2 regions of the Bradyrhizobium sp. BRP20 genome follow, and region 1 is predicted to be linked to the other one. Evidence: riboswitches for the same ligand, from Rfam matches in the RefSeq annotation. Region 1 holds a riboswitch; the other holds the start of a gene.
The links. A riboswitch is a leader RNA that binds a small molecule or an ion and turns the genes downstream of it on or off. The one in region 1 is predicted to bind S-adenosylmethionine.
Positions count from the first base shown of each region.

Region 2: it holds a riboswitch for S-adenosylmethionine, as region 1 does, so the genes downstream of both, I6F33_RS00545 (O-succinylhomoserine sulfhydrylase) here and I6F33_RS01405 (homoserine O-acetyltransferase) in region 1, are expected to answer to the same signal.

Region 1 covers NZ_JADYVY010000001.1:282,649-297,127, forward strand. Annotated here, with positions in the region: gene I6F33_RS01375 (1-acyl-sn-glycerol-3-phosphate acyltransferase) at 1-3, shown strand, start outside; gene I6F33_RS01380 (gamma-glutamylcyclotransferase) at 101-712, opposite strand; gene I6F33_RS01385 (DUF2125 domain-containing protein) at 823-2,007, shown strand; gene I6F33_RS01390 (prephenate/arogenate dehydrogenase family protein) at 2,127-3,062, opposite strand; gene hisC (histidinol-phosphate transaminase) at 3,059-4,156, opposite strand; gene I6F33_RS01400 (chorismate mutase) at 4,191-5,039, opposite strand; SAM riboswitch at 5,195-5,274, shown strand; gene I6F33_RS01405 (homoserine O-acetyltransferase) at 5,369-6,571, shown strand; gene metW (methionine biosynthesis protein MetW) at 6,574-7,236, shown strand; gene I6F33_RS01415 (alpha/beta fold hydrolase) at 7,353-8,216, opposite strand; gene I6F33_RS01420 (TIGR02594 family protein) at 8,430-9,083, shown strand; gene I6F33_RS01425 (MOSC domain-containing protein) at 9,211-9,999, opposite strand; gene clpB (ATP-dependent chaperone ClpB) at 10,238-12,877, shown strand; gene I6F33_RS01435 (nuclear transport factor 2 family protein) at 12,919-13,338, opposite strand; gene I6F33_RS01440 (helix-turn-helix transcriptional regulator) at 13,915-14,205, shown strand; partial or broken gene I6F33_RS01445 (AAA family ATPase) at 14,204-14,348, shown strand; gene I6F33_RS01450 (hypothetical protein) at 14,408-14,479, opposite strand, start outside.
Region 2 covers NZ_JADYVY010000001.1:117,208-131,686, forward strand. Annotated here, with positions in the region: gene I6F33_RS00530 (OpgC domain-containing protein) at 1-224, shown strand, start outside; gene I6F33_RS00535 (lipolytic enzyme) at 224-1,003, shown strand; gene I6F33_RS00540 (SGNH/GDSL hydrolase family protein) at 1,016-2,005, shown strand; gene I6F33_RS00545 (O-succinylhomoserine sulfhydrylase) at 2,120-3,307, opposite strand; SAM riboswitch at 3,384-3,463, opposite strand; gene I6F33_RS00550 (2'-deoxycytidine 5'-triphosphate deaminase) at 3,574-4,680, shown strand; gene I6F33_RS00555 (PAS domain S-box protein) at 4,786-5,199, shown strand; gene I6F33_RS00560 (hypothetical protein) at 5,305-6,357, shown strand; gene I6F33_RS00565 (MATE family efflux transporter) at 6,723-8,162, shown strand; gene I6F33_RS00570 (hypothetical protein) at 8,159-8,635, opposite strand; gene I6F33_RS00575 (SRPBCC family protein) at 8,750-9,151, opposite strand; gene I6F33_RS00580 (VOC family protein) at 9,302-9,661, opposite strand; gene I6F33_RS00585 (helix-turn-helix domain-containing protein) at 9,720-10,559, opposite strand; gene I6F33_RS00590 (methylated-DNA--[protein]-cysteine S-methyltransferase) at 10,569-11,147, opposite strand; tRNA gene I6F33_RS00595 (tRNA-Gly) at 11,320-11,393, shown strand; gene I6F33_RS00600 (hypothetical protein) at 11,477-11,809, shown strand; gene I6F33_RS00605 (helix-turn-helix domain-containing protein) at 11,945-12,526, shown strand; gene I6F33_RS00610 (GNAT family N-acetyltransferase) at 12,551-13,024, shown strand; gene I6F33_RS00615 (DUF1003 domain-containing protein) at 13,026-13,553, opposite strand; gene I6F33_RS00620 (LacI family DNA-binding transcriptional regulator) at 13,664-14,479, shown strand, end outside.

The DNA.
Region 1 (14,479 bases):
TAAAGCGCGATGAGATTGGGATGAATCTTCATCGCGCTCTAGGTTGTTGTTTACGCATGATCTTTCCGGAAAACCGCTTCGCACTTTTCCGGGTCATGCTTTAGCGGCTCTCCCGATCCTGGTCCCGAGCCGCCGCGTGCAGGGAATGCGCATCACCGTGCAGCATCAATGCAAGCTGATGCAGCTGCGTGTCGCGAAAGCCTTCGGCCTCGATCGCCTTCACCGTCGCGGTGACGTAGTCGCGGTTGGCGCCGGACTGGCCGTGGCCCTGGACGACATGGCGGTGCTGCTCGGCGAGCGAGAGGCGGCCGGCATATTGCACATGACCGCGGTCGACGACGTAGGCGAGCGCGGCGACGCGCTGGCGTGCATCGTTCTCCAGCCACACCGAGCGCATCACCTCGCGATAGACCGAGGTGACCTGCTCGCGTGCGCGCAAATAGGCGACCACTTCGGCACGGTTCTTCTCGGCGACACGGAAGGCGATGCCGCGGCAGGCGCCGCCGCGGTCTAGTCCGAGCACCAGGCCCGGCTTCTCCGGCGTGCCGCGATGCACGAAGGAATAGACGCAGAGCGCGCGATGCTCGCCGACCAGCCGCGCCGGGACGCGCTCCTCGAAATCGAAGCCCGGCCGCCACATCAGCGAGCCGTAGCCGAACACCCAGAGGTCGCCTTTGGCTGTGGTGACGGAGGGGAGGGTGATTTCGGACATTTCGGGGACGGCTACCAGAACCCTGCGCCCAAGCGAAGCGATTTCTGCGCCTTTCGTCGCAGGCCCGCCCCGCTTACATTTGCCTGAATCTGGCGTCAAAGGGTCGCCGCATGTCCAATATGACCGTTGCCACTGGCCGCCGCTCCCGCTGGGGCCTTTTCATCGCCCCCGTTCTCGTCCTGGTCCTCGCCGTCGGCTGGACCTGCTTCTGGTTCTATGCGGCGTGGCAGGCCGAAATCGTCGCCGACGCCTGGCGAGCGCAGGAGGCCAAGGCCGGCCGCATCTATGATTGTGCCAAGCGCTCGATCGCCGGCTTCCCGTTCCGCTTCGAGGTCCAGTGCTCCGGCGCCAGCGTCGCCCTGGTCTCGCAGAACGCGAGCAAGACGCCGTTCACGGCCAAGCTCGACAACATCCTGGTCGTGGCCCAGGTCTACGACCCCAAGCGCATCATCGCCGAATTCGCAGCGCCCGCCACGCTGATCGACGGCATTACGCAAAACACCTTCACCGTGAATTGGAGCAAGGGCCGCGCCAGTGTGGCGGGTCTGCCGGCTGTGCCGGATCGCGCTTCCATCGTGTTCGACGACCCCAGCCTCAACCGTCTCGATGGCAGCGTGCAGGTGCCGCTTGCGCGCGCCAAGCAGGTCGAGCTGCACGGGCGCCTTGCCGATGGCTCGCCGGCCGATCATCCGGTGATCGAGACCGTGCTCCATGTCGCGCAGGGCAGCATCCAGGGCGTGCATCCGCTGCTCGCCGAGCCGTTCGAGGCGGACACCCGCGCCAAGATCACCGGCCTCTCCGACCTCACGCCCAAACCGTGGCCGCAGCGCTTCCGCGAGATCCAGGCCGCCGGCGGTCACATCGAGATCGTGCAGTCGCGCATTCAGCAGGGCGAGATGATCGCGGTCGCGGCCGGCACGCTCGGCCTGTCGCCCAACGGCCGGCTCGACGGCGAATTGCAGATGACGGTGACCGGCCTCGAGCGCGTGATCCCGGCGCTCGGCATCGAGAAGATGCTGGAGGAGGGCGTGCCGCAGGCCACGCTGGACCGCGTTGCGCCGGGCGTGAAGTCGCAGGACCTCAACAATCTGTTCGGCGCGCTCGACCGCGCCGTGCCGGGCCTCGGCAAGGTCATCAAGCAGAACGCCAATGCCGGCGTTGCCGCCGGCATCAATTCGATCGGTACCGAGAGCACGCTGGAAGGCAAGAAAGCGCGGAGCTTCCCGCTAAAATTCGTCGACGGTGCCGTGCTGCTCGGCCCGGTCAAGGTCGGCCAGATCCCGCCGCTGTATTAGTTGGCTCCCGTAGCCCGGATGGAGCGCAGCGCAATCCGGGGTTCTTGATCACAGCTGGCACTGTCCCGGATTACGCTTGTGCTCCATCCGGGCTACGCAGCTTTGTCCGGGCTACAGGCTCACGGCTTCTTCAGCGCCGCATGCGGCCGGCCGAAATCGGGCGCGGCGGAATCCTGGCCGATCTCGACGATGCCGCGGCGGATGGCGCGGGTGCGGGTGAAGTGGTCGAACAGCGCCTCCCCGTCGCCGCGGCGGATCGCGCGGGTGAGTTTGGCGAGATCCTCGGTGAAGGTGCCGAGCATCTCCAGCACGGCCTCCTTGTTGGCGAGGAAGACGTCGCGCCACATCGTCGGATCGGACGCCGCGATGCGCGTGAAATCGCGAAAACCGCCGGCGGAGAATTTGATCACCTCGGATTCCGTCACCTGCGCCAATTCGTCGGCGGTGCCGACGATGGTGTAGGCGATCAGATGCGGCAGGTGGCTGGTGATCGCGAGCACGAGGTCGTGATGATCCGGCGTCATCACCTCGACCTTGGCGCCCATCGCCGCCCAGAACGCGCGCAGGTGATCGGTCGCCGCTGCGTCGCTGCCATCAGGCGGGGTCAGGATGCACCAGCGGTTGATGAAGAGCTCGGCGAAGCCCGAATCCGGGCCGGAATGCTCGGTGCCTGCCACCGGATGCGCCGGCACGAAATGAATGCCGCCCGGCAGATGCGGGGCCATGTCGCGGACCACAGCGCCCTTGACCGAGCCGACGTCGGAGACGATCGCACCCGGCTTGAGATGCGGCGCGATCTCCTGCGCTACGGGTCCGCAGGCGCCGACGGGAATGCAGAGGATGACGAGATCGGCATCCCTCACGGCCTCCGCATTGGTCGCCACCACCTGATCGACGATGCCGAGCTCGGCGACACGCGCGCGTGTCTTCTCCGAGCGTGCGGTGGTGACGATTTCACCGGCAAGCCCCTGGAGCTTCGCAGCGCGGGCGATCGAGCCGCCGATCAGGCCGAAGCCGATCAGCGCCACGCGCTGGAAGTGCGCCTGCGCGCTCATTTGCCGCCCATGAAGTCGCGCAAGCCTTCGACGACGAGGCGGTTGGCCTCCTCGGTGCCGATGGTCATGCGCAGCGCATGCGGCAGGCCGTAATTCTTCAAGCCGCGCAGCACGAGCCCCCGCTTGGTCAGGAAGGCATCGGCGTCATCGGCGGTCCTGCCCTTATCGGTCGGGAAGTGGATCAGCACGAAATTGGCGACGCTCGGCGTCACCTTCAGCCCCAGCTTGCCGATCTCCTCGGTGAGCCAGTTGCGCCAGGTCTCGGTGAACTGCTTCGACATCGCCTGATGCGCGGTATCCTCGATCGCGGCGACCGCGGCATACATCGCCGGCGTCGACACGTTGAAGGGACCGCGGATGCGATTGACCGCGTCGATGACGTGCTCGGGCCCGAACATCCAGCCGATGCGCAGCGCGGCAAGACCGTGGATCTTGGAGAAGGTGTGCGTCACCACCGTGTTCTCGGTGGTGGCGACGAGCTCGATTCCCATCTCATAGTCGTTGCGCGAGACGTAGTCGCAATAGGCGGCGTCCAGCACCAGCAGCACGTGCGAGGGCAGGCCGGCGCGCAGCCGCTTGACCTCGTCGAACGGAAGATAGGTGCCGGTCGGGTTGTTGGGGTTGGCGAGCCAGACCAGCTTCGTCTTCGGCGTCACGGCCTTCAGGATGGCGTCGACGTCGGCGGTGAGGTTGGTCTCCTGGGCGATGACGTTCCTGGCGCCGACCGCCATCGTCGCGATCGGGTAGACCAGGAAGCCGTGCGCGGTGGAGATCGCCTCGTCGCCCTGGCTGAGATAGGTGTGCGCGAGCAGATTGAGGATCTCGTCCGAGCCGGCGCCGCAGATGATGCGGTTGGGATCGAGCCCGAACGAGCGGCCGATCGCCTCGCGCAGCACGCGCGAGGTGCCTTCCGGATAGTCCTCCAGATGATCTGCCACGCGCTTGAAGGCTTCGATCGCCTTGGGCGAGGGCCCGAACGGCGTCTCGTTGGCCGAGAGCTTGAACACCTTGCGGCCCGGCTCTGGCACCGGGCTCTTGCCGGGCGTGTAGGGCGCAATATCGAGAATGCCGGGATTCGGCACGGGGCGGGACATCTTGGACTCCGGATAGGCTGGGCTGCTCGCGATTTTACGATTTCGGCCCGGTCGGGGGCACCGTATAGCGCGTTGCGTGGCTGCCGACGAGGGCCACAGAGCGCACCGAGGCCCCCGCCTCGATCAGGGCAGCCCTGATCTTGTCGATGCTGGTCGCGCCGGTGACCGAGACCAGCAGCGCCGCGCCGTCGAAGGCGGTATCGGGCACGGCCACGATCTCGGCGAGCGGCGACAGCGCGCGGGCGACCTCGGCGTTCCATCCCGATACGCGCACGCTGAAGGTCTCGACCTCCGTCACCAGGGCGCTGTCGGCGACGCGCGAGATCGCGAACACCGGCAATGCGGCCGGATGATCGGCACGCTCGATGAAGGGCATCCGCGCGATGATCTTTGGTGCGCCGTCCGCTTCCAGCTCCAGCCACCATGGCGTGCGGCTCGAGGTCGCCGAGACCATTGCCAGATCACCCTTGGATTTCGCTACCGCCTCGACCGCGGCCTGTGCGCTGAAATGCGCGACGTAAGGCACGGTGAAGCCGAAATTGAAGCGCACGGAATCGCGCATCGCCGCCTCGCTGGCCGAGATGTCGGCATGCACCGAGAACGGCGCCTGTACGTAAGTGAAGGTCGAGATGATGACGCGCCAGATGCTCTCGACCGTGTCGAGCGGCAGGATGCCGCGATGACGCTGCACGATCTCGCGCATCATGGCAGCCTCGCGCGCGGGCCGGAACGCCGAGCCGACCTCCTGGGTCTGCTTCACCTGGATCAGGCGATCGATGATCTCGCCGCGCTGCATGAGGAGGCGATGCATGCCCTCGTCAATCGCGTCGATCTCCTTGCGCAGTTCCTGCAGCGATGGTGGCGCGGGCGGACGTTGGGACATGTCTGGTCGTCGATCGTTCCGATGGGGATGTCCTGATTAGGCAGTCGTGGCGGCGAAAGCAAAGAGAAATGACGTGCTTTGCGGGCGTTGCGGCAGAGGCGAATTGGGTCGATGCGGGCCGCGACTTGACGAAAACCGCCCAAGACGGTAGCTTTTGCCCGTTCCGTGGTCATTTGAGCCGGCCGGCTTGCAGCCACGTTAAAAAACTCGCTAAACAGGCCGGGGACGCTTCCGATCCCGGCCGAACCTATCGTTCAGGCCGGGTTTTTCATGGCCTGATGTCAGCGGCGCGGTCGAGCAGCCAGTCGCAAACGAGGTCGATGTCCGAGATGGGTAGCGTCAAGTCGATACCGAGTCCTGCGATCAGCGCCGACGAGCGGTCGCACGAGGTCGATCATCCAAGCTCGCTGGTTGCGCATTTCGGCACCGAGCAGCCGCTGCGGCTCGATTGCGGCGTCGATCTCACCCCGTTCCAGATCGCCTACCAGACCTATGGCGAGCTCAATGCCGATCGCTCCAACGCCGTGCTGATCTGTCATGCGTTGACCGGCGACCAGCATGTCGCCAACGTACATCCCGTCACCGGCAAGCCGGGCTGGTGGGAGACGCTGGTCGGTCCCGGCCGACCCATCGATCCCAAGCACTACTTCATCATCTGCTCCAACGTGATCGGCGGCTGTATGGGCTCGACCGGGCCGGCGTCGATCAATCCCGCCACCGGCAAGGTCTGGGGCCTGGACTTCCCCGTCATCACCATTCCGGACATGGTGCGCGCGCAGGCGATGCTGATCGACCGGCTCGGCATCGACACGCTGTTTGCCGTCGTCGGCGGCTCGATGGGCGGCATGCAGGTGCTGCAATGGACCGCCGCCTATCCTAGCCGCGTGTACTCCGCGCTGGCGATCGCCTGCGCGACGCGGCACTCGGCGCAGAACATCGCCTTCCACGAGCTCGGCCGCCAGGCCGTGATGGCCGACCCCGACTGGCATGGCGGCGGCTATGCCGATCGCGGCATCCATCCGCATCGCGGGCTCGCGGTGGCGCGGATGGCGGCGCACATCACCTATCTCTCGGACGCGGCGCTGCACCGCAAGTTCGGCCGGCGCATGCAGGACCGCGAGCTGCCGACCTTCTCGTTCGACGCCGATTTCCAGGTCGAATCCTATCTGCGTTACCAGGGCTCGTCCTTCGTCGAGCGCTTCGACGCCAATTCCTATCTCTACCTGACGCGGGCGATGGACTATTTCGACATCGCCGCCGACCATGGCGGCGTGCTGGCCAAGGCCTTCGCCGACATCAAGACCCGCTTCTGCGTGGTCTCCTTCACCAGCGACTGGCTGTTTCCGACCTCGGAATCGCGCGCGCTGGTGCACGCGCTGAACGCTTCGAGCGCGCGCGTGTCATTCGCCGAGATCGAGACCGATCGCGGCCACGACGCCTTCCTGCTCGACGTGCCCGAATTCTTCGACATCTCCCGCGCCTTCCTGCAATCGGCTGGCAAGGCGCGCGGGCTCAACCTCGAGGACCGTTAGCGATGTCCGTGCAGGAAGTGCTGCCGCTGGACGGCGTTGCGGCCAGGCCGTCCGGTGATTATCGCGCCGATCATCGGCTGGTCGCCGAGATGGTCAAGCCGGGCTCGAAGGTGCTCGACGTCGGCTGCGGCGACGGCGATCTGCTTCAGCTGCTGGAGACCCGCGGCATCGACGGCCGCGGCATCGAATTGTCGCGCGAGGGCGTCAACCGCTGCGTCGCCAAGGGGCTCGCGGTGGTGCAGGGCGATGCCGACACCGATCTCGTCAACTATCCCGACGATGCCTTCGACTACGTGATCCTGTCGCAGACGCTGCAGGCGACGCGGCAGCCGAAGGTCGTGCTGGAGAACCTGCTGCGCATCGGCCGCCGCGCCATCGTCTCGTTCCCGAATTTCGGCTTCTGGAAGATGCGGCTCCAGCTCCTGATCGGCGGCCACATGCCGCGCACGGAGAATCTGCCGGCGACCTGGTACGACACCGCCAACATCCATTTCTGCACCATCAAGGATTTCGTGCAGCTCTGCGACGAGATCAACGTCAAGATGGAGCGCTCAGTCGCGCTCGATCTCTACGGCCGCCCGGTGCCGCTGAACCTGCCCTGGTGGGTGTGGAACATGTTCGGCGAGCAGGCGGTGTTCTTGCTGAGCCGCGGCGGGGGGAAGTAGTTTCTCTCCGTCATTCCGGGGCGATGCGAAGCATCGAGCCCGGAATCCATCGTCCAACAGCGCCTGCAGCCCGATGGATTCCGGGCCTGCGCCTTCGGCGCATCCCGGAATGACAGCTAGTGGGAAACCAGCGACCGCGGGTCCCGCACCGGCCAACGTCCTGCTTCCACCAGCGTCACGAACCGCTCGACACTCTCGTTGAACAGCGCGGGCTCCTCCAGGTTCAGCACGTGGCCGGACTTCGGAAACATCGCGAGCCCCGCCGCGGGCAGGTGCTTCTTCAGGAACAGGCTGGCGCCCACGCAAGGCTCGTCCTCGTCGCCGCAGATGATCAGCGCGGGTGTTGCCGCGCCTCTGATCGCGTCCGTCATCGTGTAGATCGAGGGACGGCCGCCCTGGAATCCGCGCATGGTGCGCGCCGATCCCTTGGCATCGTGCCGCGCCAGTGCGGCGTAGAAATCGGCATGCCCGCGTGGATCCTTCACCATGAACGGAATCCGGCTCGGCGCCTCGCGCGTCACTTTCGCGACCTCCACCGAGCCCAGCGTCTCGAACTGCTCGGCATTGGCGCGACACTGCTTGCGCCAATCGTCGAGGTTCTCGAGCTCCGAGCCGGAGCCGACGCCGGCGAGCGTCATCGACAGTGCGCGCTGCGGCGCGTTCAACCCGATCTGCAACGAGGAATAGGCGCCCATCGAAAGACCGACGAGATGCGCGCGCTCGATGCCGAGATGATCGAGCACCGCAAGCGCATCGGTGTAGAAATGCGTGTAGGTGTAGACCTCGCCGTCAGGCACGTCCGACGGCGTGTAGCCGCGCGCCGAATAGGTGATGCAGCGATGGCCACGCGAGAAGTAGCGCATCTGCGGCTCCCAATTGGTATAGTCGGCCGCGAATTCGTGCAGAAAAAGTATCGGCGTTCCCTGGCCCGCCTCCTCGAAATAGATGCGGACGCCGTCCCTGGTCGTGGCATGGGGCATTAACCGTTTCCCTCTGTTTCAAGCCGTGTTCGAGGATCGCAGTTAATTCTGTTGTCGGCAATGCGGCAGCAGCGCCGAGCACGAACACAAAATCATTGCAGCCATTCGCGGGCGTTGCGTCTTTTTCTCGCCACATCGGGCGGCTTAACGGCCAAACGGATGTCGGCCATTGCACGGGCCGGCGGGAAGTGGGGGTGTCAAGAAGGATGAAGAATGTTCGAGTTGTTTGCGTCTCGCCTGTCGCGTTGTGTTGTCGCGCTGGCGCTGTTCTTCGCGGCGTTCGCCGTGTTCGTTTCTCCGGCCTCGGCACGGCCGTATCATCGTCATAGCGCAGAGCGGCACGGTTACGTGCATCACGCCAGACATCATCACCACCGTCACTATCGCCATCATGCCCGCAGTTCGCGCTTCGAGCGCAGCGCGGCGCAATTGCAGGCAAGCGGCTTCGCCGACACCCAGGCGAGCTATGATCCGAATGCCAATGCCAGCGGTGCCGGCATGAACGGAGGCTTCAGCGGAGGATCGGGTCTCGTCTCCGAGGCGCGCCGCCATATCGGCGGCAATCCGACCGGGCGCGGCCGCCTGTGGTGCGCGCGCTTCATGAACATGGTGCTGGAGCATACCGGCCATCGGGGCACCGGCTCCGACATGGCGAGCTCGTTCGCGCGCTACGGCACGCGCATCTCGGGTCCGCAGGTCGGCGCCATCGCCGTGATGTCGCGCGGCCGCCGCGGCGGTCATGTCGGCATCATCACCGGCATCGACGCGCAGGGTAATCCGATCATGATCTCCGGCAACAACGGCAACCGAGTCCGCGAAGCCCCGGTCTCGCGCGGCAAGATCTATGCGTATGTGATGCCGAACTGACGGTGGAGCTGTAGCGACGGTCTCGTAGGGTGGGCAAAGCGAAGCGTGCCCACCACCTCCCTCCGCTCGACGAGATGGTGGGCACGGCGCAAGAGCGCCTTGCCCACCCTACGGCAGCGGAGTTAGCTCACAGCAGCTTCGGCTCTTCCACCGCCACCACATCGCCGACGCCGACGTCACCGTCGGCGATCACCTCGGCATAGATGCCGCAGTCCATATGGCCGAGATGGCGCGAGAGCGTGGGCGGGATTTCGAGATCGCGCTTGGCGGTCTCGGGGTCGACATTGGTGGCCGGGCAGCGGACGATGCGCTTGATCACCTTCAGTCTGGCCTGCCCGATCGCGAGCGTCTGGCCGACGAGGTCGAGCTCCGACCAGGCCGGCCAGCCTTTCAGGTAGAGATTGGCGCGGAAGCGCAGCGGATGCACGGCGACGCCGCCGAGCATGGTCTCGATGGCGCGGACGCTGTCGAGATTGATGATGGAGACGACCTTGCGCGCGACGTCGGAGAAGCTGTGGTCGCGGCCGGACAGAACCTTGGGCGGGCCCTTCAACTCGTGTTGGAAGTTTTCGCGAAAATAGGCCTCGATGGCGGCGCGCCCGGCGGCGGTCTCGAGATCGCCGCTGGCGACGGTCTGACCGTTCTTGCGGATGGTCAGCACGTTGGTTTCGTCGTGGAACTTGCTGTCGAGCTCAGCCAGCCGCTCATTGCGCGCCAGCATCAGAAACTGGATTTTCGGCTTCCACTCGGGCGCCGCGGGGTCGAACCCGCTCGGGCCGTTCTCAATGGCGTAGCGGCGGTCGGCGTATAGCGTCTGGCCGACCCGCAAAGCGGCGCTCGACAGGCGTTCCGGCGTCAGGCCCTTGACCGGATAGCGGTAGAGGCCGGTGATCTCGGCGGTATGGCTGGCTGTCATGCCGCTACTTAAGGGATTCGGCCTGCGAGCGCCAAGCCCGCGCACGCGCGCACGAAATTGTGAAGTTGCCTCTTTCGCATCCGCAACCTGCTTCCCACATCTGGCTCAGGCCGGCGGCAATGCCGGCAAAAGGCCGTTTGCTGCTTGAGAAACCTCAAGGCGGCCAGCGGAAACCCAATGAAGATGCCGTGTTGGGGTGCCTGTGAGGGCCCCAAGGGCAGGCCGAGGGACAGAAAAGATGAATATCGAGAAATATACCGAACGCTCCAGGGGCTTCATCCAGTCCGCGCAGTCGCTCGCGATGCGCGAGGGGCACCAGCAGTTTTCCACCCTGCACGTCCTGAAAGTCCTCCTGGACGACAATGAGGGGCTCGCCGCCGGTCTGATCGACCGCGCCGGCGGTAATTCCCGTGCAATCCTGAAGGCGACCGAGGACGCCCTCAACAAGGTGCCGAAGGTCTCCGGCGCCGGCGCCGGGCAGATCTATCTCGCGCCGGAGCTGGCCCGCACGTTCGACGCGGCCGAAAAGGCTGGCGAGAAGGCCGGCGACAGCTTCGTCACGGTCGAGCGGCTCTTGCTCGGGCTCACGCTGGAGAAGACCAGCGAGGCTGGCACCATCCTCAATAAGGGCGGCGTCACCCCGCAAAACCTCAACGCGGCGATCGAGGCGCTGCGCAAGGGCCGCACGGCCGACTCCGCAACCGCCGAGAACGCCTACGATGCCCTGAAGAAATATGCCCGCGACCTGACTCAGGCCGCGCGCGACGGCAAGCTCGATCCGGTCATCGGCCGTGACGAGGAGATCCGTCGTACCATCCAGGTGCTGTCGCGGAGAACCAAGAACAATCCCGTCCTGATCGGCGAGCCCGGCGTCGGCAAGACCGCCATCGCCGAAGGCCTCGCGCTGCGCATCGTCAACGGCGACGTGCCGGAGAGCCTCAAGGACAAGAAGCTGCTCTCGCTCGACCTCGGTGCATTGATCGCCGGCGCGAAATACCGCGGCGAGTTCGAGGAGCGGCTGAAGGCCGTGCTGCAGGAAGTGACCGGCAGCGAGGGCACCTTCATCCTGTTCATCGACGAGATGCACACGCTGATCGGCGCCGGCAAGGGCGACGGCGCGATGGACGCCTCCAACCTGCTCAAGCCGGCGCTCGCGCGCGGCGAGCTGCACTGCATCGGCGCGACCACGCTCGACGAATATCAGAAGCACGTCGAGAAGGACGCCGCGCTGGCGCGGCGCTTCCAGCCGATCTTCGTCAGCGAGCCCTCGGTCGAGGACACCATCTCGATCCTGCGCGGCTTGAAGGACAAGTATGAGCAGCATCACGGCGTGCGGATCACCGATTCCGCGCTTGTTGCGGCGACGACGCTGTCCAACCGCTACATCACCGACCGCTTCCTGCCTGACAAGGCGATCGACCTCATGGACGAGGCCGCGGCGCGGCTGAAGATGCAGGTCGATTCCAAGCCGGAAGAGCTGGATTCGCTCGACCGCGAGATCATCCGGCTCAAGATCGAGCAGGAGGCGCTGAAGAAGGAAAGCGATGTCGGCTCCAAGTCCCGGCTCCAGACCCTGGAGAAGGACCTGGCCGAGCTCGAGGAGAAGTCGGCGGCGCTGACGGCGCGCTGGAGCGCGGAGAAAAACAAGCTCTCCGACGCCCAGAAGCTGAAGGCCGAGCTCGACGGCTTGCGTGTCGAGCTCGCCAATGCGCAGCGGCGCGGCGAATTCCAGAAGGCCGGCGAGCTGGCCTATGGACGGATCCCGCAGCTCGAGAAGCAGCTTGCCGATATCGAAGCCAAGGAGAACTCGGGCGAGATGATGGAGGAGGCGGTCACCGCCAACCACATCGCGCAGGTGGTCTCGCGCTGGACCGGCGTGCCCGTCGACAAGATGCTGGAAGGCGAGAAGGAGAAGCTCCTGAAGATGGAGGAGCAGCTCGGCAAGCGCGTCGTCGGCCAGGCCGAGGCCGTGCGTGCGGTCGCAACCGCCGTGCGCCGCTCGCGTGCCGGCTTGCAGGACCCGAACCGCCCAACGGGCTCGTTCATGTTCTTAGGGCCGACCGGCGTCGGCAAGACCGAGCTGACCAAGGCTCTCGCGGAGTACCTGTTCAACGACGAGACCGCGATGGTCCGCCTCGACATGTCCGAATACATGGAGAAGCACTCGGTCTCGCGGCTGATCGGCGCGCCTCCCGGCTATGTCGGCTATGACGAGGGCGGCGCGCTCACCGAGGCGGTGCGGCGCCGGCCCTACCAGGTCGTGCTGTTCGACGAGATCGAGAAGGCGCATCCTGATGTCTTCAACGTGCTGCTGCAGGTGCTCGACGACGGCCGCCTGACCGACGGCCAGGGCCGCACCGTCGACTTCCGCAACACGCTGATCATCATGACCTCGAACCTTGGTTCGGAATATCTGGTGAATCAGCCGGAGGGCGAGGACACCGCGGCGGTGCGTGAGCAGGTGATGGGAATGGTGCGGGCGCACTTCCGCCCCGAATTCCTCAACCGTGTCGACGAGATCATCCTGTTCCACCGGCTGCAGCGCAGCGAGATGGGCCGCATCGTCGAGATCCAGTTCGCGCGGCTGCAGAAGCTCCTGACCGATCGCAAGATCGTGCTGAGCCTCGATGCCGCGGGCCGCGACTGGCTCGCTGCCAAGGGCTGGGATCCCGCCTACGGCGCAAGGCCCTTGAAGCGGGTGATCCAGCGCTACCTCCAGGACCCGCTCGCCGAGATGATCCTCGCCGGCGACGTCAGGGATGGCGACAATGTCGCGATCTCGTCCGAAGGCAATGTGCTGACCTTCAACGGCAAGGCGCCGCAGACCGCCGAGATCACCCAGTTCGAGGCGCCGGTGGCGAAGCGGAAGCTGAACTGATGAAATACACGCCCTCCGCGCCAACCTCGCGGAGGGCGTTTTCAATCCGCTAAGAACGCGTCCACCACTGCCTGATCGCGGTCGTAGACCCAGCATTCGCTCAGCAGGCCTTCACGCACGGCATAGACCAGCAACCGTTCCAATTCAGCCGTGCGACCGTCCCGGCTGAATGATTCCCGTGCGAGAATGGCGCCGCGCCGCGGCCCGGCCATGACGTCATCGATGGCGAGCAGTTTTCGGTTGGAGCGGCGTGCGACCTCGGCCAGAGTGGCAAGCGCGGCCGCCTTGCCGCGGTGAGTGCCGGCGAGCGGATTATGGCCGGCATAGTGCAGCATGAATTCATCGTGGTAGCAGGCGGCGATCGCGGCGCGGTCACCGGCCTGCCAGGCGGCCGCGTAGCGCGTCACGGCGGCGCGGATAGCGGCGATTTGTGCGGCGTCGTCTACCAGAACTCTGTCCATCGATATGATCTCCCGGGTCATCGGCAGCGCTGTGCCGGTGCGCTATGATGAGGCATGACCTCGCCTTCCGGCTTTCAGGAACTGGCTATCAGCACGCCGCCCAGCGGCGGACCAAAGAGGGCGCGGATGCTCGATTGGGACGCGCGGGTGCTCTATCTCGGTCCAGCCTTCGGGCTGACGCCCCACCGCAATGCCACCGGCGTGCTGGCCGTCGCGCTCGACGGGGCGATAGGCGTAGCTAACGATCCGAGGGCGCGCTCACCGTCTTATCGCGAGACCCGCAGCGTGCTGATCATGCCCAACAGTCTGCACCATCTCCGCACCGATGCTGGACGGATGGCCTTCCTCTATGTCGATCCCCTCGGCCGCGATATCGAGGCGCTTCGCTCACGAATGAAGGAGGTCGGATCGAGGGCCGCGTTCGACATGATCGACGAGAGGTCGGTCGTCGCGCTGTTCGGCGCCATCGCGGAGCGACGCCTCGCATCTGAGGACGCGCAGCAAGCAGCCCGCGATATGCTTGGGATCGGATCAAGTCCGCAGCCAGATGCAAGAATTGCCGCCGCCATCGAGCGGATGCGCGAGCAGCCCAGCGGTTCGCACACCCTTGCTGAACTCGGCCGCAGGGCCGGACTTTCGTCCTCGCGCTTCCTGCATCTTTTCAAGGACGTCACGGGTGTGCCGCTCCGCCGCTACCGGATCTGGTCCCGGATCGGCGCTGCCGCGCGGGCGGTCGCACAAGGCCAATCGCTGACCGAGGCCGCGCATGACGCGGGCTTTTCCAGCTCCGCGCATTTCAGCACGGCCTTCCGCGACATGTTCGGTATGATGCCGTCGGAATTGTTCGCACGGGTGCGTGCGGGTTAACGTCTTCAACGTGCTGTTGCAGGCGCTCGGCGACGGCCCGCTGGCCGAGGGCCAGGGCCGTACCGTCGATTCCGCGACATGCTGATCATCATGGCCTCGAACCTCGGTCCGAGTATCTCGTGAACCAGCCGGAGGGTGAGGATCTGAAATGAAAGCCGCCCCGGAGGGTCACCTCTCCGGGGCGTCCTGTTTTGCTGTCTGGCTAGTTGCCAGGGGCCGAGGCGGAGCGCGGCTCGACGCCGTCCTCCTCGTCCTCCTCCAGCTCCGACAAAAT
Region 2 (14,479 bases), 170 kb from region 1:
CGCTCGAGATCTTCTGCCTCGGCGTCTTCCTGGCCTTTGCCGGCCATTTCGTCCTCGCCGAAATCTCCGGCGGGCCGGTCATGCATGCGTTGATTAGCCTCTCCGGAATCCTGATCATGTGGGGGGTGGCCTGGGTCATTTCGTGGTACAAGCGTGTGGCTGACAAGAGCGGTGCGAAAACCAAAAACGCCGTCGGCAACGCCGATCTGGCGGGAGGGGGCTGATGAAGGCGAAGGTTCTCCTGAGCCTGGTCCTGCTATGCGGTAACCTCGCCGCGCCCACGGCGCGCGCGGGCGATGCCGCGTCTGCCGCATCCCCTATGCCTGCGGCCTGCGAACTGCCGTCCTATCTGTTGACCAGCGAAAGCCAGCTGCCCAAGGTCGCCGAGGCGATCAAGGCCGGCAAACCGCTCGACATCCTGGTGATCGGCAGCCGCTCGACCACGATTCCCTCGTCGGAGAGCAGCTCCTATCCGGCGCGCATGGAGGCGATCCTCAAGGAGAAACTGCCGCCCTCCGAGCCGGTGCACGTCTCCGTAGAAATACAGAGCAAGAAAACGGCAGAGGAGACCGCGTCCACCTTCGTTAAGCTGATGGAAGCAAAAACGCCTACTTTGGTCATCTGGCAGACCGGGACCGTGGATGCTATCCGATCCATCGATCCCGACGAATTTCGTAGCGCGGTGACCGACGGGGTTGTTGCGTTGCAAAAGGCAGGGGCGGACGTCGTCTTGATGAATTTGCAATATAGCCCGCGCACCGAGACCATGATCTCGGCGCAGCCTTTTCTCGATAATATGCGCGTCGTGGCACAGGAGCACGACATCCCGCTGTTCGATCGTTTCGCGATCATGCGGCAGTGGAATGAACAGGGTCAGTTCGACCTGTTCAACCCGTCCCGCGGGCCTGAGCTGGCGAAGCAGGTCCATGATTGCCTTGGCCGGGCGTTGGCACAGTTCGTGATTGACGCTGCTCATCTGGAGCCGGCCCAGCAGCAAAATTGAGGTCTAGCGTTAATGAGTTCTCTCCGCCCTTTTTGCCTGACGTCATGGCTGGCCGTGCCTGCAACAGCAGTGCTGTTGTTGCTGACGCCCGCCTCGCATGCGCAGACGCCGGCTGCACAGCCGGCGACCCCCGCACCCGCCCAGTCGCCTGATCCCGCGCCCGCTACGCCGTCCCAGACCACCGTCGCCGCGAGGTCGCCCGAGCAGCGCGGCGTCACCTCGCGCGCCATCGACAAGGTGAAGGAGGTCGCAAAGTCCGCCGCCGACATCTTCAGCCGCGTGCCCTGCCTGCCGCCGAAGGGCGGCTCCAAGGCGATGGGCTCGCTGCCGCATGTTGCGAGCAAGCTGGTCGCCGGTCAGCCCGTCGTCATCGTCGCTTTCGGCTCCTCGTCGACCCAGGGGTTCGGCGCGAGCTCGCCGGAGTTCAATTACCCCAATCGTCTCGCCGCGCAGCTGCGCCGGCACTATCCGACCGCCGACATCAGCGTCATCAATGCCGGCGTCGGCGGCGAGGACGCCCCCGAGATGATGAAGCGTCTGCAGACGCAGGTGATCGACAGGCATCCGGATCTCGTGATCTGGCAGGTCGGCACCAACGCCGTGCTGCGCAATCTCGATCCTGCCGATACGGCCAAGCTGGTCGAGGACGGCATCAGCCGCATTCAGGCCGCCGGCGGCACCGACATCGTGCTGGTCGATCCGCAATATTCGCCGGCCGTCAACCAGCGCAAGGAGAGCGCCGGCAAGATGATCAAGCTGCTCGGCAACGTCGCCGAGCTCCGCAAGGTCGGCATTTTCCCCCGCTTCGAGGTGATGCGCGACTGGCACGAGAACCAGTCGATCCCGGTCGAGGGCTTCGTCATCGCCGACGGCCTGCACATGAACGATTGGGGCTATGCCTGCTTCGCCCAGCTGCTCGGCGACGACATCATCCGCTCCGTCGGCCAGATCAAGCTCGGTGTGAGCGTGCCCGCCGATGTGAGAACGTACCGGCCGATGTGAGAGGGTGCGTAGGGTGGGTTAGGCGAAGCCGTAACCCACCACTGTCTATCTCCGCGGATGCAGCAGAGGTGGATTACGCCTTCGGCTAATCCACCCTACGAGACCTCGCTTCCCTCACGCCTTCTCCAGCGCCGCGGTGAGATCCTCGATCAGGTCATCCGCGTGCTCGAGCCCCGCCGAGAAGCGGATAAATCCCTCGCTGATGCCGAGCGCGGCGCGGTCTTCCGGCTTGAGGCGCTGATGCGTCGTGGTCGCCGGATGCGTGACGAGGCTCTTGGCGTCGCCGAGATTGTTGGAGATCTTGGCGAGCTTCAATTCGTTGAGCACACGGAACGCCGCCGCCTTGCCGCCCTTCACCTCGAAGCCGACCAGCGTCGAGCCGCCGCGCATCTGCTTCTTCACCAGCGCCGCCTGCGGATGATCGGCGCGGCCGGGATAAACCAGCCGCGAAATCTTCGGATGGCTCGCCAGCACCTCGGCGACGCGCGCGGCCGTGTCGGTCTGCGCGCGCACGCGCACGCCCAGCGTCTCCAGGCCCTTGAGCAGGACCCAGGCATTGAACGGCGAAATCGACGGGCCGGTCTGGCGCATGAAATTGTGGATGTGCTCGGCAATGAAGGCTTCGGAGGACAGGATGATGCCGCCGAGACAGCGGCCCTGGCCGTCGATGTGCTTGGTCGCAGAGTAGACGACGACGTCGGCGCCGAGCGCGAGCGGGCTCTGCCAGATCGGGGTTGCAAACACGTTGTCGACGACGAGCCGCGCGCCGCCCTTGTGCGCGATCTCGGCGATCGAAGGGATGTCGAGCACGTCCAGCGTCGGGTTGGTCGGGCTCTCCAGGAAGAACGTCTTGGTGTTGGGCCTCAGCGCCCGCTGCCACTGGTCGAGATCGAGCCCATCGACCAGCGTGGCCTCGATGCCGTAGCGCGGCAACAGGTCCTGGATGACGTAGAGGCAGGAGCCGAACAGCGCACGGGAGGCGACCACGTGATCGCCGGCCTTGAGCGGCGCCAGGATCGCAGTCGTCACCGCCGCCATGCCGGTTGCCGCCGAGCGCGCGGCCTCGGCGCCTTCGAGCTCGATCATGCGGCGCTCGAACATTGCAATCGTCGGGTTGGAATAGCGCGAATAGATGAAGCCGGGATCTTCGCCCTTGAAGCGCGCCTCGCACTCCTCCGCGCTGGCGTAGACATAGCCTTGCGTCAGGAACAGCGCCTCCGAGGTCTCGCCATATTGCGAGCGCAGGGTGCCGGAATGGACCAGGCGGGTTTCGGGGCGATAAGTGGCAGACGACTTCGACATAGGACCCTCTCCGACATGACCGTCGAGGCGAAAACGGTCACAAAAAAACCGGCCTGGATATCTCCACGGGCCGGGATCACAGAGGTCCCCGGCCTGTTTAGCGACTTATTTAACGTGGCTGCAAGCCGGCCGGCTCAAATCACCACGGGATAAGTGATGCTCATATTCCGCAATGCCCTTTCCGTCAAGGCGTCCATCGGATAGCCGTAAAAGACTTGTATTTCCGGCATGTCCGGATGCACTCGACCCCTGATGAGGACCCCCGGTTGACGTTCACGGTCGCCGCCGACGCCAATGGTATCCTGCCCGACCGCATGATCGCGGCGATGGCGGAAGAAGGTCTCATCCTGCCCACCTACGACTTCGTCGAGAGCCAGATCCAGCCGGCGAGCCTCGATCTGCGCCTCGGCGACATCGCCTATCGGGTCCGCGCCAGCTTCCTCCCCGGGCCCGGTGCCACCGTGGCAGAGCGCATCGACGAGCTGAAGCTGCACGAGTTTAGCCTCGCCGACGGCGCGGTGCTCGAGACCAACTGCGTCTACATCGTGCCGCTGCTCGAGAGCCTCGCGCTGCCGCCGGAGATCGTCGCTGCCGCCAATCCGAAGAGCTCGACCGGCCGGCTCGACGTCTTCACCCGCGTGATCGCCGACGGCACCCGTCGCTTCGACATGATCGGCGCCGGCTATCACGGCCCGCTCTATGCCGAGATCAGCCCGAAGACGTTCCCGGTGCTGGTGCGCGAGGGCTCGCGTCTCAGCCAGGTGCGCTTCCGCACCGGCGATGCCATCCTCAATGCCGACGAGCTCGATGCGCTGCACGCCAGCGAGCGTCTCGTCGACATCGACGATGCCGATCTCTCGGGCGGCGTTGCCGTCTCGGTCGATCTCTCCGGCGAGAAGGCGAGCGGCTTCGTCGGCTACCGCGCCAAGCGCCACACCGGCGTCGTCGATGTCGACCGCCGCGCGGGCTACGCGGTGGAGGATTTCTGGGAGCCGATCTCGGCGCGCCCCGACGGCAGCCTGATCCTCGACCCCGGCGAGTTCTATATCCTCGCCTCCAAGGAAGCGGTGCAGGTGCCGCCCGATTACGCCGCTGAGATGGTGCCGTTCGATCCCCTGGTCGGCGAATTCCGCGTGCACTATGCCGGCTTTTTCGATCCCGGCTTCGGCTATGCCGGCGCTGGCGGGCTGGGATCGCGCGCCGTGCTGGAAGTGCGCTCGCGCGAGGTGCCGTTCATCCTCGAGCACGGCCAGATCGTCGGCCGCCTCGTCTACGAGAAGATGCTGGCCCGCCCCGACGCCATGTACGGCCAGCGCATCGGTTCCAACTACCAGGCGCAAGGCCTCAAGCTCTCGAAGCATTTTCGGGTGTAGCCCGATCCTGTAGCCCGGATGGAGCGCAAGCGTAATCCGGGAAGGTCTCACTTGTGGCGCGATCCCGGATTACGCTTTGCTCCATCCGGGCTACAAGGTGGTGACATGATTGAGCCATCCCAACTCGACGCACAGATCATCAACGACGTCGCGGACGCGCTGATCTATTCCGATCGCTCCGGCACGATCACACGCTGGAATCGCGCATCGACCGCGCTGTTCGGCTTCACGGCCGACGAAGCGCTCGGCCAGAATCTCGATCTGATCATTCCCGAACATCTTCGCGCCGCGCACTGGAAAGGCTTCGACGCCGCGCTCGCGAGCGGCACCATGAAGCTTGCGGGCAAGCCGACGCTGACCCGCGCGCTGCACAAGAGCGGGCGCAAGCTCTACATCGAGATGACCTTCGCATTGGTGCGAGACAACGATGGCGCGGTGCAGGGATCGGTGGCGATGGCTCGCGACGTCACGGAGCGCGTTGAGCGCGAACGGGCGGCCAAGGCGGCGCAAAATTCGTGATGCGGAATTGACGGAAAGCCGCGCAGGGAGGCCTGCACGCGCGTCATGTTGCCTGTCACCGGCGGCGGTGACACACTCGATCAAAACCATGATCAGGGAGCGAACATGACCACCGCACCAGACCTCGCGCGGGAAGCGCAATGGAAGCGCTGGCGTGCGATCGCCGATCTCTATCACGCCTGTTTCACCGGGCTGATCCTCACCGTCGTCACGCGCCGCGGCACGGCGGATGCCGCAGAATTCGTCTTCCGCGTGTTTCGTCGGCAGCAGCAGGAGCGTTTCCTGCCGGGGCTCAGGAAGCTCGGGATCGACCATCTGCCGCCGGCGGTCGCGGCTGCGCAATACCACTATCTCTCCAACTGGATCGGCGGCGTTCATGTCGAATACATGTACGAGAGCGACACCAAGGCTTGGATCCGCTATCCGCCGCCGCGCTGGATCTGGAAGGGCACTGCGATCTGTGGTGTGCCGGGCGAAGTCTCCCGCGCCATGCTGCGCGGCTGGCACGCCAACAACGGAGTTGCGCTCGGCGATCTCAGGCTCGGCTTCGTCTGCACCAAGCAGAGCGTCGACGGCCAGGACGGGCTCGAAGGCTATTACCATCTTTACGACCATCCGCTCGAGCTCGACGAGCGCCTGGTGTTCGCGCGGCACCTGGAGGCGCCTTTGTTCGATGCGACGACGGCGCCCGCATTGCCGGTCGCGAGCTGGCCAAGACCGCGGCTGGAAAAGGCCTATCGCAATTACGCGATGGAATATGTCCGCACTGCCGCGCCCGTGATGGTGCAGCTGTTCGGTCCGGAGGATGCCGGCTATCTGCTGCACCTCACCGGCAAGCTGATCGGCATGCAATATTTCGACGAGGTCGCCGCGGCGCTGGCGACGACCCGCGGCGGCGCGCGAGAATTCGCATCGTTCCTGAACGCTCTGCTTGCCGCGCAGGATGATGCGGCCGAGATGACGCAATCGGAAGGCACGTTCGAGATCCGGCAGCAGAGCTGGAAGCTGATGGACGACGTCGCCGATTATCATCGCGCCTGCGCCAAGGTGCTGGAGGGATTGTTCGAAGGGCTCGCCGCAGGCTGCGGCCGGCACATCGGCGTGCAGATGCGCACCGCGGTAGGCGGGCGCCCACCGCTGGTGTGGACCATCGGTTAGGCGACGGCCGCAGCGGGCCTCACCTCGCCCCGCTTGCGGGGAGAGGTCGGATTGCATCGAAGATGCAATCCGGGTGAGGGGGAGTCTCCGCGAGTCCAACTCTCGCCGTCTTCGCGGATAGAGCCCCTCACCCCCACGCTCTCGGCGCGAGCAAGGCTCGTCGCGGCCCCGCAAGAACGGGGAGAGGGAGAAGAACGAATTCCACCGCTTGAAATGCGCTGCCGCAGGGCACGCCTGCATCGGGCGCAGGCAGAATTGGAGCACGCCGTGCTAACACGCCTCAGCCGCGCCATTCGCGCGAACGACGCCATTGGCACACCAAGTGATTGCTGCGCTGCAAACGGCGCCTGCGCCCGGGAGAGGACATGTCCGACATCGCCGAAATCCCGGTCGATGAGCAAGAGCGCCCACTGCCGCCGCCTTCGCCGCCGATCAGAAGCGCCCTGACCGAGGGGCCGATTCTGCGCACGCTGCTGTCGCTCGCCTGGCCGAACGCGATCGGTCTGTCGGCCGGCATTTGCGTGGTGATCGCCGAGACCTCCTATGTCGGCCGGCTCGGCGTCGAGGCGCTGGCGGCGATGGCGCTGGTGTTTCCGACGATCATTCTGACCATGACGATGTCCGGCGGCGCTATGGGCGGCGCGGTGGCTTCGGCCATTGCGCGTGCGCTCGGCGCCGGGAATCGCGAGCGCGCCGGCATATTGGCCGTGCACGCGATGCTCATCGGCATCAGCTTCGGCCTCGTCTTCATGCTGGGCATGTTGATCTTCGGGCCGAGGCTGCTCGAGATGCTCGGCGGCCGCGGCGATGTGCTGACGCATGCGATCGCCTACACGCAGGTGTTCTTCGGCGGCGCCGTGCTGCCCTGGCTGCTTAACACCATGGCGGGCATCCTGCGCGGTACCGGCAACATGAAGCTGCCGTCGTTCCTGATCCTCAACTCCGCGGCCTGGCAGATCGTGCTCGGCGGCACGCTCGGTCTCGGGCTCGGGCCAGTGCCGCAGTTCGGCATGCGCGGCGTCGCCGCTGGCGCGCTGATCGCCTATACTATGAACATCGGCATCATGAGCTGGTACCTGTTCTCCGGCCGCGCGCGGATCACGCTGAAGCTGCGCGGCCTGCGCATCCAATGGGCGATGTTCTTCGACATCCTCAAGGTCGGCGCCATCGCCTGCTTCTCGCCGCTGCAATCGGTGCTGACGATCTCGATCTTCACGCACATGCTGGCGCAGTTCGGCACTGCGATCCTCGCCGGCTACGGCGTCGGCGCGCGGCTCGAATTCCTGCTGACCTCGATCGCATTCTCGTTCGGCATCGCCTGCGTGCCGATGGTCGGGATGGCGATCGGCGCCGGCCGCATCGCGCGGGCCCGGCGCATCGCCTGGACCGCCAGCGTTGCTGCTTTCGTGGCGGTCGGCGTGCCGGCGTGCCTCGTTGCGATCTTCCCCGATCTCTGGGTCAACATGTTCACCGACAGTGTGGCGGTGCGCGCGGCGAGCCATCAATATCTTTCGACGGTCGGGCCGTTCTACGCCTTCTTCGGCCTTGCGACGACGATGTATTTCTCCTCGCAAGGCGCGGCCAAGGTGATCGGGCCCGTGCTGGCGCAGACCGCGCGGCTGATCTACATCGCCGGAATCGGCTGGTGGCTGTCGAGGCACGGCGCCAGCGCGCAGAGCTTCTTCTGGCTCGCCGCGAGCTCGATGGTCGTGCTCGGCCTCTTGTCGTGCTCCAGCGTCGTGCTGACACGCTGGGGACCGCGCGAGACGCCTGCGATCAAGCCGGCGCTTTCGGCTGCCGATTAACGGTGCTTGCGGCGATGGCCGCCGCCGCCGGTATTGGCGAGACGCATCAATTGCGGGATCATCGCCATCATGTCGCTGCCGCCGCTGCCGCCGAGCATGCCCATGATGTCGCCGCCGCCCATGCTGCCGATCCCGACCGGCATGGTGCCGCCGCCCATCGGCGCGTAACCGCCGTAGCTCGGTGCACCGAATCCGCCGCCGAAATTGTCGCCGCCCATCATGCCGCCGAGCCCGCCGCCGCCGTTCTCCATCATGCGGCTCATCATCGGGCCCATGGTCTGCATCAGCATGGCGAAGCGGCGCTTGCCCATCTTCGCCTTCATCATCTCCAGCATCGGCGCCATCTGGGTCATCATGTCCTCGCCGCCGGCTCCTCCGCCGCCGAGGAATTGCGCCTTTGCCGGCACGCTCGAGATTGAAAACAGCAGCAGCACCGCGGCCGCCTGGCAGATCACCTTGTCCGCACCTCTCATGGCATGCTCCTCGCGTGCGTGGCGCCGCCGGGAGAGCGGAGCCGACCGGACGCACGAGGGGCATGGTTAGGGCGGTCGAGGACGGGCTTCTGTGAGACAACTCACAGTGAATGATCAGGCCGAAGCGGGCGGAAACGCCTTGTGCATGGCGGCCACCGCCTCCTTGGTTTGCCCCTGAACGTAAGGCGCGAGCTCGTTCGGCAGCATGTCGATGATCCAGACGAGACGGCAGCTCGCCTCGCCCTCGGCAATGACCTGCACCGAGGCGCTGTAATGCCTCAGCCGCTCGTTGCTGATGGCATAGACGAGGCGCCGCCGCGTATCGTCGCAATCGACCAGCACCTCGCGCGCGACCGAGCCGTTGGCGAAGGTGACGATGCGCGCATCGCCATCGAGCGTGCACGCCGTGACGAAGCCCGCCACCAGCCGCCGATGCAGCGCGCCGAAATCGCGCACCGCGTCCCAGACGTCGCGCGCGGAGGCGGGGAGGGAGATGTCGTTGTGGATGGAGGCCATGATCTCTCCTGGAATGCGTAGGGTGGGCAAAGGCGCGCTCTTCGCGCGCCGTGCCCACCATTTATCGGGCATTGTCGCGAGCAATTGGTGGGCACGCTACGCTTTGCCCACCCTACGCGATCTCGCAATGACGGAGCGAGTGGCTAGCGCTCACGCGCAAACCGCCTCGACATTGTTACCATCAGGATCGATCAGGAACGCCGCGTAATAGGTCGGGCTGTAATCCCTGCGCGGGCCGGCGCCGCCATTGTCGCGGCCGCCGCTCCTGAGGCCTTCGCTGTGAAATGCCTTGACCGCATCATGATCCCCGGCGCGGAAGGCGATGTGGACGCCGTCGGCCTTGCGGCCCTTGTTCAGGTGCAGCCACAGCGCCGGCTCGCCCTTCGGCCCGAAGCCGGCATAACCGTCGCCGCTCGAGCACAGGACAAACCCGAGCGGCGCCAGCACCGCGCTGTAGAAGCGCGTGGCGGCGTCGAGGTCGGCAACGCGCAATCCGATGTGGTCGTACATGTTCGTCTCCATTGCGAAGAAGCGTGCCGCGAAGGGCACGCGCCGGAGACGACCCTAGTCAGTTGAGGGCAAGCTGCTCTTGGAGAATCTTGCGCTCCCCCTTCGACGCCTGCCGGAACTTGGTCGGCGACACGCCGGCGGCGCGATGGAAGGTGCGGACGAAATTGGAGAGATCGCCGAAGCCGACGTCATAGGCGATATCGGTGACGGCGATGTCCTCGTCAGCGAGCAGCCGTGCCGCGTGGCGCAGCCGGGAGCGCACCAGATATTGGTGCGGGGTGACACCGAGCACGGCCGAGAACAGCCGCAGGAAATGAAACGGGCTCAATCCCGCCTGCTTGGCTGCTTGCTCGAGGTCGAGCTCGGCATGCGAGTTATCGTCGATCCACAGCGCCGCCTCCACCGCGCGGCGGCGGTCGCGTGCGGTGGGAGTGGCCGGCTTGCGCGCTTTGCCCGAGACGGCGTCGACAAAACGGCCGGCCAGGATCTGGCCGATCTCGTCGAGGCCGAGATCGCTGTTGCCTTCTGCTGCCGTCTGGGCCAGCTCGCCCAGCACCATCAGCTCGGGCAGCGGCGGCGTTGCGCCGATCTGCCAGACCTCGCGCCGCCCGCCGAGGGCGTCGACCAGGTCCTCGCTGAAGAAGAAGCCGAGGCAGACGTCGCCGGACACGTGCTCATGCGTGCAGGTGTATTCCTCGCCGGGGGCGCCGATCAGCATCGAGCCCGCCACCAGCTCGAAGAAGCCGGCGCGGCAATGGCAGCCGAAGCTGCCGGAGCGCACATAGGCGATGGAATGGCCGGTGCGGCATTCCGCAAACGGCCTGTCGTCCGGTCCCGCATCGCAGCGAAACTCGGAAGCCGTGATCGAGGGCGTCGTCAGCAACGTGGTGGCGTGCATCCCGCGTATTTAGGTAGGCGCGCGGGGCGGAGCAACCGGCAGCAGCACCTCGAACAGCGTCTTGCTGGCGATGGGATGGGCCCCTTCCAGCGCCAGCAGCCGCCGCTTGGAGATCACGCCGCCATAGGGCGAGAGCCGGTCGGTGTAATTGCCAGCCTCCAGCACCCGGTGGCAGGGCACGATCAGCATGAAGGGATTTTTCGCAATCGCCTGCGCCACGGAATAGGACGCGCCGGTGGCGCCCAGCGCCCGGGCGACCTCGTGATAGGTGCGTGTCTCTCCGCGCGGAATGCTGCAGGTGTACTCGTAGACGCGCCGGTCGAAGCCGGGCACCCCGCCGGCGTCCAGGCTGACCTCGGAGAAGTCGGGATCGTGACCTTGCAGCAGGCCCGTGATGCCCTCGATCGCAAGCTCGGCGTTCTCGGACGGGCGCTGCTCTCGCGCCTCGGGATGGACCTGGAAAATCCGGCGGCGGGTGTCGATCTCCCGCGCCTCCGGCAATTGCACGGCGACCACGCCGGTGCCGCTCCAGATGATGCCGCAACGGCCGATGGCCGTATCGAATATCGCGTAAGCCCGCCCCACCATGCACACGCCCCACTCAGTGCACGTTTCTCCCCGGAGAAGCGATCATAACACCGCCACAATCCGGCGCACCTGGAATCTTATCAGGACGTTAACAACCGCCCCGCTGGTCGCGCCAAACCGCTTGGCGGCAGGCGCCGTCTCGGCTAATCAGGAGGGCGCGGCTTGCGCATCCGCGGGCGTAGTTCAATGGTAGAACGGCAGCTTCCCAAGCTGCATACGAGGGTTCGATTCCCTTCGCCCGCTCCAAGCTCCTGAAAAGATAGCATCGGCCGTATCCTATCCAGCAGTCGGAGCTAGGCGAACTGCAACTGGCCTCAAGGTGTTGGTCCATGTGGGCATCCGTCAAAAAGATTCTGGCGAAATCCAATCTCCTGAATCAGGCCCTGGGCGACGTCGTGTTTGAAACGCCTGAAATCAAAGGCGGATATCCACGCTCTTTCCTTCAATGGCGAGTCAAGAAGAGCGTTGAGGGTGACCAATATTTCGTCGCTCTCAGAATGCGCCCCGACGCCTATGCAGGCCCGGAAGGGGAGCCGGTCAACTATATGAACTTCGACATCGAAGCCGCGCAGCGCCTACGGTCCGATCTCGACCTTTGTATTCGCGAGTATCACCGGCTGGTGGGCGATGCCTCCGCGCAGGGGCGAGCAAGGGGCGAATGACGCCGCGCTCGCGAACAGGATCAAGATTCTAATATATTGGTCTTGGAGACCCCGCATTGGCCACTCGTTGGCTTAAACTCCCTCATGCTTTGGCGGGGTGCGGTCCTCCTGTCGGGCCATATTCGGATGAAACCCATGGACCAGCAAAAACTCGATCGCGCCATCGGTCGGCGCCTGAAGACGCTGCGGACGCAGGCCGGAATGACGTTGAACGAGCTTGCAGGCCGCTCCGGCGTCAGCCGGGCCATGATCGGGCGGGTGGAGCGGGCACAGAGCAGTGCGACGGCGGCGCTGCTCAACAAGCTCTGCGCGGCGCTCGACGTCACGCTCAGCGATGTCGTCGCGCTCGCCGAGAAGCCGCCGGAGCGCCTGGTGCGGCTGGCGGACCAGCCGCTCTGGCGCGACCCCGACAGCGGCTATCGCCGGCGGCACGCCTCGCCGCCGGATGCGGCCAGCGGCATCGAGATCATCGTGGTCGACCTTCCCGCCGGCGCGCGCGTCTCCTACAGCCCCTGGGGCCGCAACGCCTTCACCCAGCAGCTCCTGATGCTGGAGGGCGCCATCGCCGTGCATATCGACGCCAAGGCGGTGCGGCTGCGCGAGGGCGATTGTCTGGATTTCGACGTGATGCGCGCGGTGATCTTCGAGAACGAAACCAAGCAGGACGCGCGCTACGTCATCATCGTCAGGCGCGGCGCGTCCTACGGCAAGATGTGAGGGCAAAGCGTGGAGACGAGCACGATGCAGATCCGGACCGGCGACACCTATGATCCGCGCGTCGTCGCGCTGCTCGATCACCACGTTGCTGCTGCGCGGGCGCAGACGGCGCCGGGCAGTGCCCATGCGCTCGATCTCGCGGGCCTGCGTGCACCCGACGTCGCATTCTGGACCGGCTGGGACGGCGAGACGCTGGTCGCGACCGGCGCGCTGAAGACGCTTTCGGCTGGCCATGGCGAGGTCAAGTCGATGCACACGCTGCAGACCGCGCGCCGGCGCGGCTATGGCGGCCAGATGCTGCGCCACATCATCGCGGAAGCCCGCGCGCGCGACATGACGCGGCTCAGCCTCGAGACCGGCTCGTGGGACTATTTCAAGCCGGCACACGCACTCTATCTGGCGCACGGTTTCGTCGCATGCGGCCCGTTCGAAGGTTATGTCGAGGATCCCAACAGCCTGTACCTGACGCTCGACTTGTCGGCGCCAGAGCGCGAATAGCTTAAGAGCGTGTCTCCTCGATCTTGTCGAGCACGCGCTCGGGGGCGATGTCCCGGGCCGCCTCCTGCAAGTCGCGCTCCGCGTCCGGCTTGACGTCGAGCCGCTCGGCGACCTGAGTGAGCAGGCGGGCCACCTTGGTCAGCTCGTGCTCGGCGAGCAGGCTGATCTGGAGATCGAGATCGGCGCGCTTGTCGGCCGCCGCGGTCATGCGGTTCTGCGAGATCAGCACGAAGGTGGAGAGGAAGATCGCCTCCACCGAGGCGATCATCGCCAGCATGACGAAGCTCTCGTCCCAGGCCGGAATTCCCGGAATCCAATGCAGGTTGGCGATGATCCAGAACCCGAACAAGGCGAGGTGCAGGTAGACGAAGATCATGCTGCCGGTGAAGGCCGTGATCGCGTCCGCGACCTTGTCCTGGCCGCGTGCCGCCTGCTGCTCACGGCGCCGCCGCGCCACCAGTGCCTGGATGTTGCGCTCGAGCGTCGGGCTCAGCCCCTCGCCGGAATCATGGGTGATGTCGTTATGCACGCCCCGGCAACGGTCCGCTCGCGGAGCCGTTCCTGTAAGGGGAAGCAAAAAGACCGATCCCCTCATCAAATGAGTTGCGTACCTCAAAACACCTCTGCTAGCCTTCAGCCATGGCCGAGACCTTGACCCCGACTGTGCTGACGCTGAAGGACATCGCCCGCGAGGCCGGTGTCAGCCTCGCCACGGTCGATCGCGTGCTGCACAACCGGCCGGGGGTCCGCCCGGATACGGTCCGGCGCGTCAAGGACGCCATTGCGCGCAATTCGTTCCAGCCGCATGTGGCGGCCGCCGAGCTCGCGCGCGGCCGGGCCCGCCGCTTCGCCTTCGTGATGCCGTCGGGCTCGAACCCGTTCATGCAGCAGATCGAGGCCTATCTCGGCGAGATGGCGGGCTGGCTGTCGGCCCGCCGCCTCAATGTCGAGATGATCGCAACCGACGTGTTCGAGCCCGCCGCGCTCGCGGCCTCGCTCGAGGCGCTGTCCGGCGACTATGACGGCGTCGCCGTGGTGGCGCTGGACCATCCGAGCGTCCGCGCCGCCATCAATGACCTCGTCGATGCCGGCGCCAAGGTCGTGACGCTGGTCTCGGATGTGCCGTCGTCGCGCCGCCACCATTATGTCGGCATCGACAACATCGCCGCGGGCCGCACCGCCGGCGCGCTGGTCGGGCGCCTGGTCGGCCAGAGGTCCGGCAAGGTCGCGATCATCGCGGGCTCGCAGGGCCTGCGCGATCATGCCGAGCGCATCTTCGGCTTCAACCAGGTGATGGCGTCGGAATTCCCCGATCTCAGCGTGCTGCCGGTGCTGGAAGGGCGCGACGAGGACGATCGTTCGGAGCAGCTGCTGGCGCGGCTGCTTGGCAAGCATGGCGACATCGTCGGCCTCTACAACGTCGGCGCCGGCACGCAGGGCGTCGCCAAAGCGCTG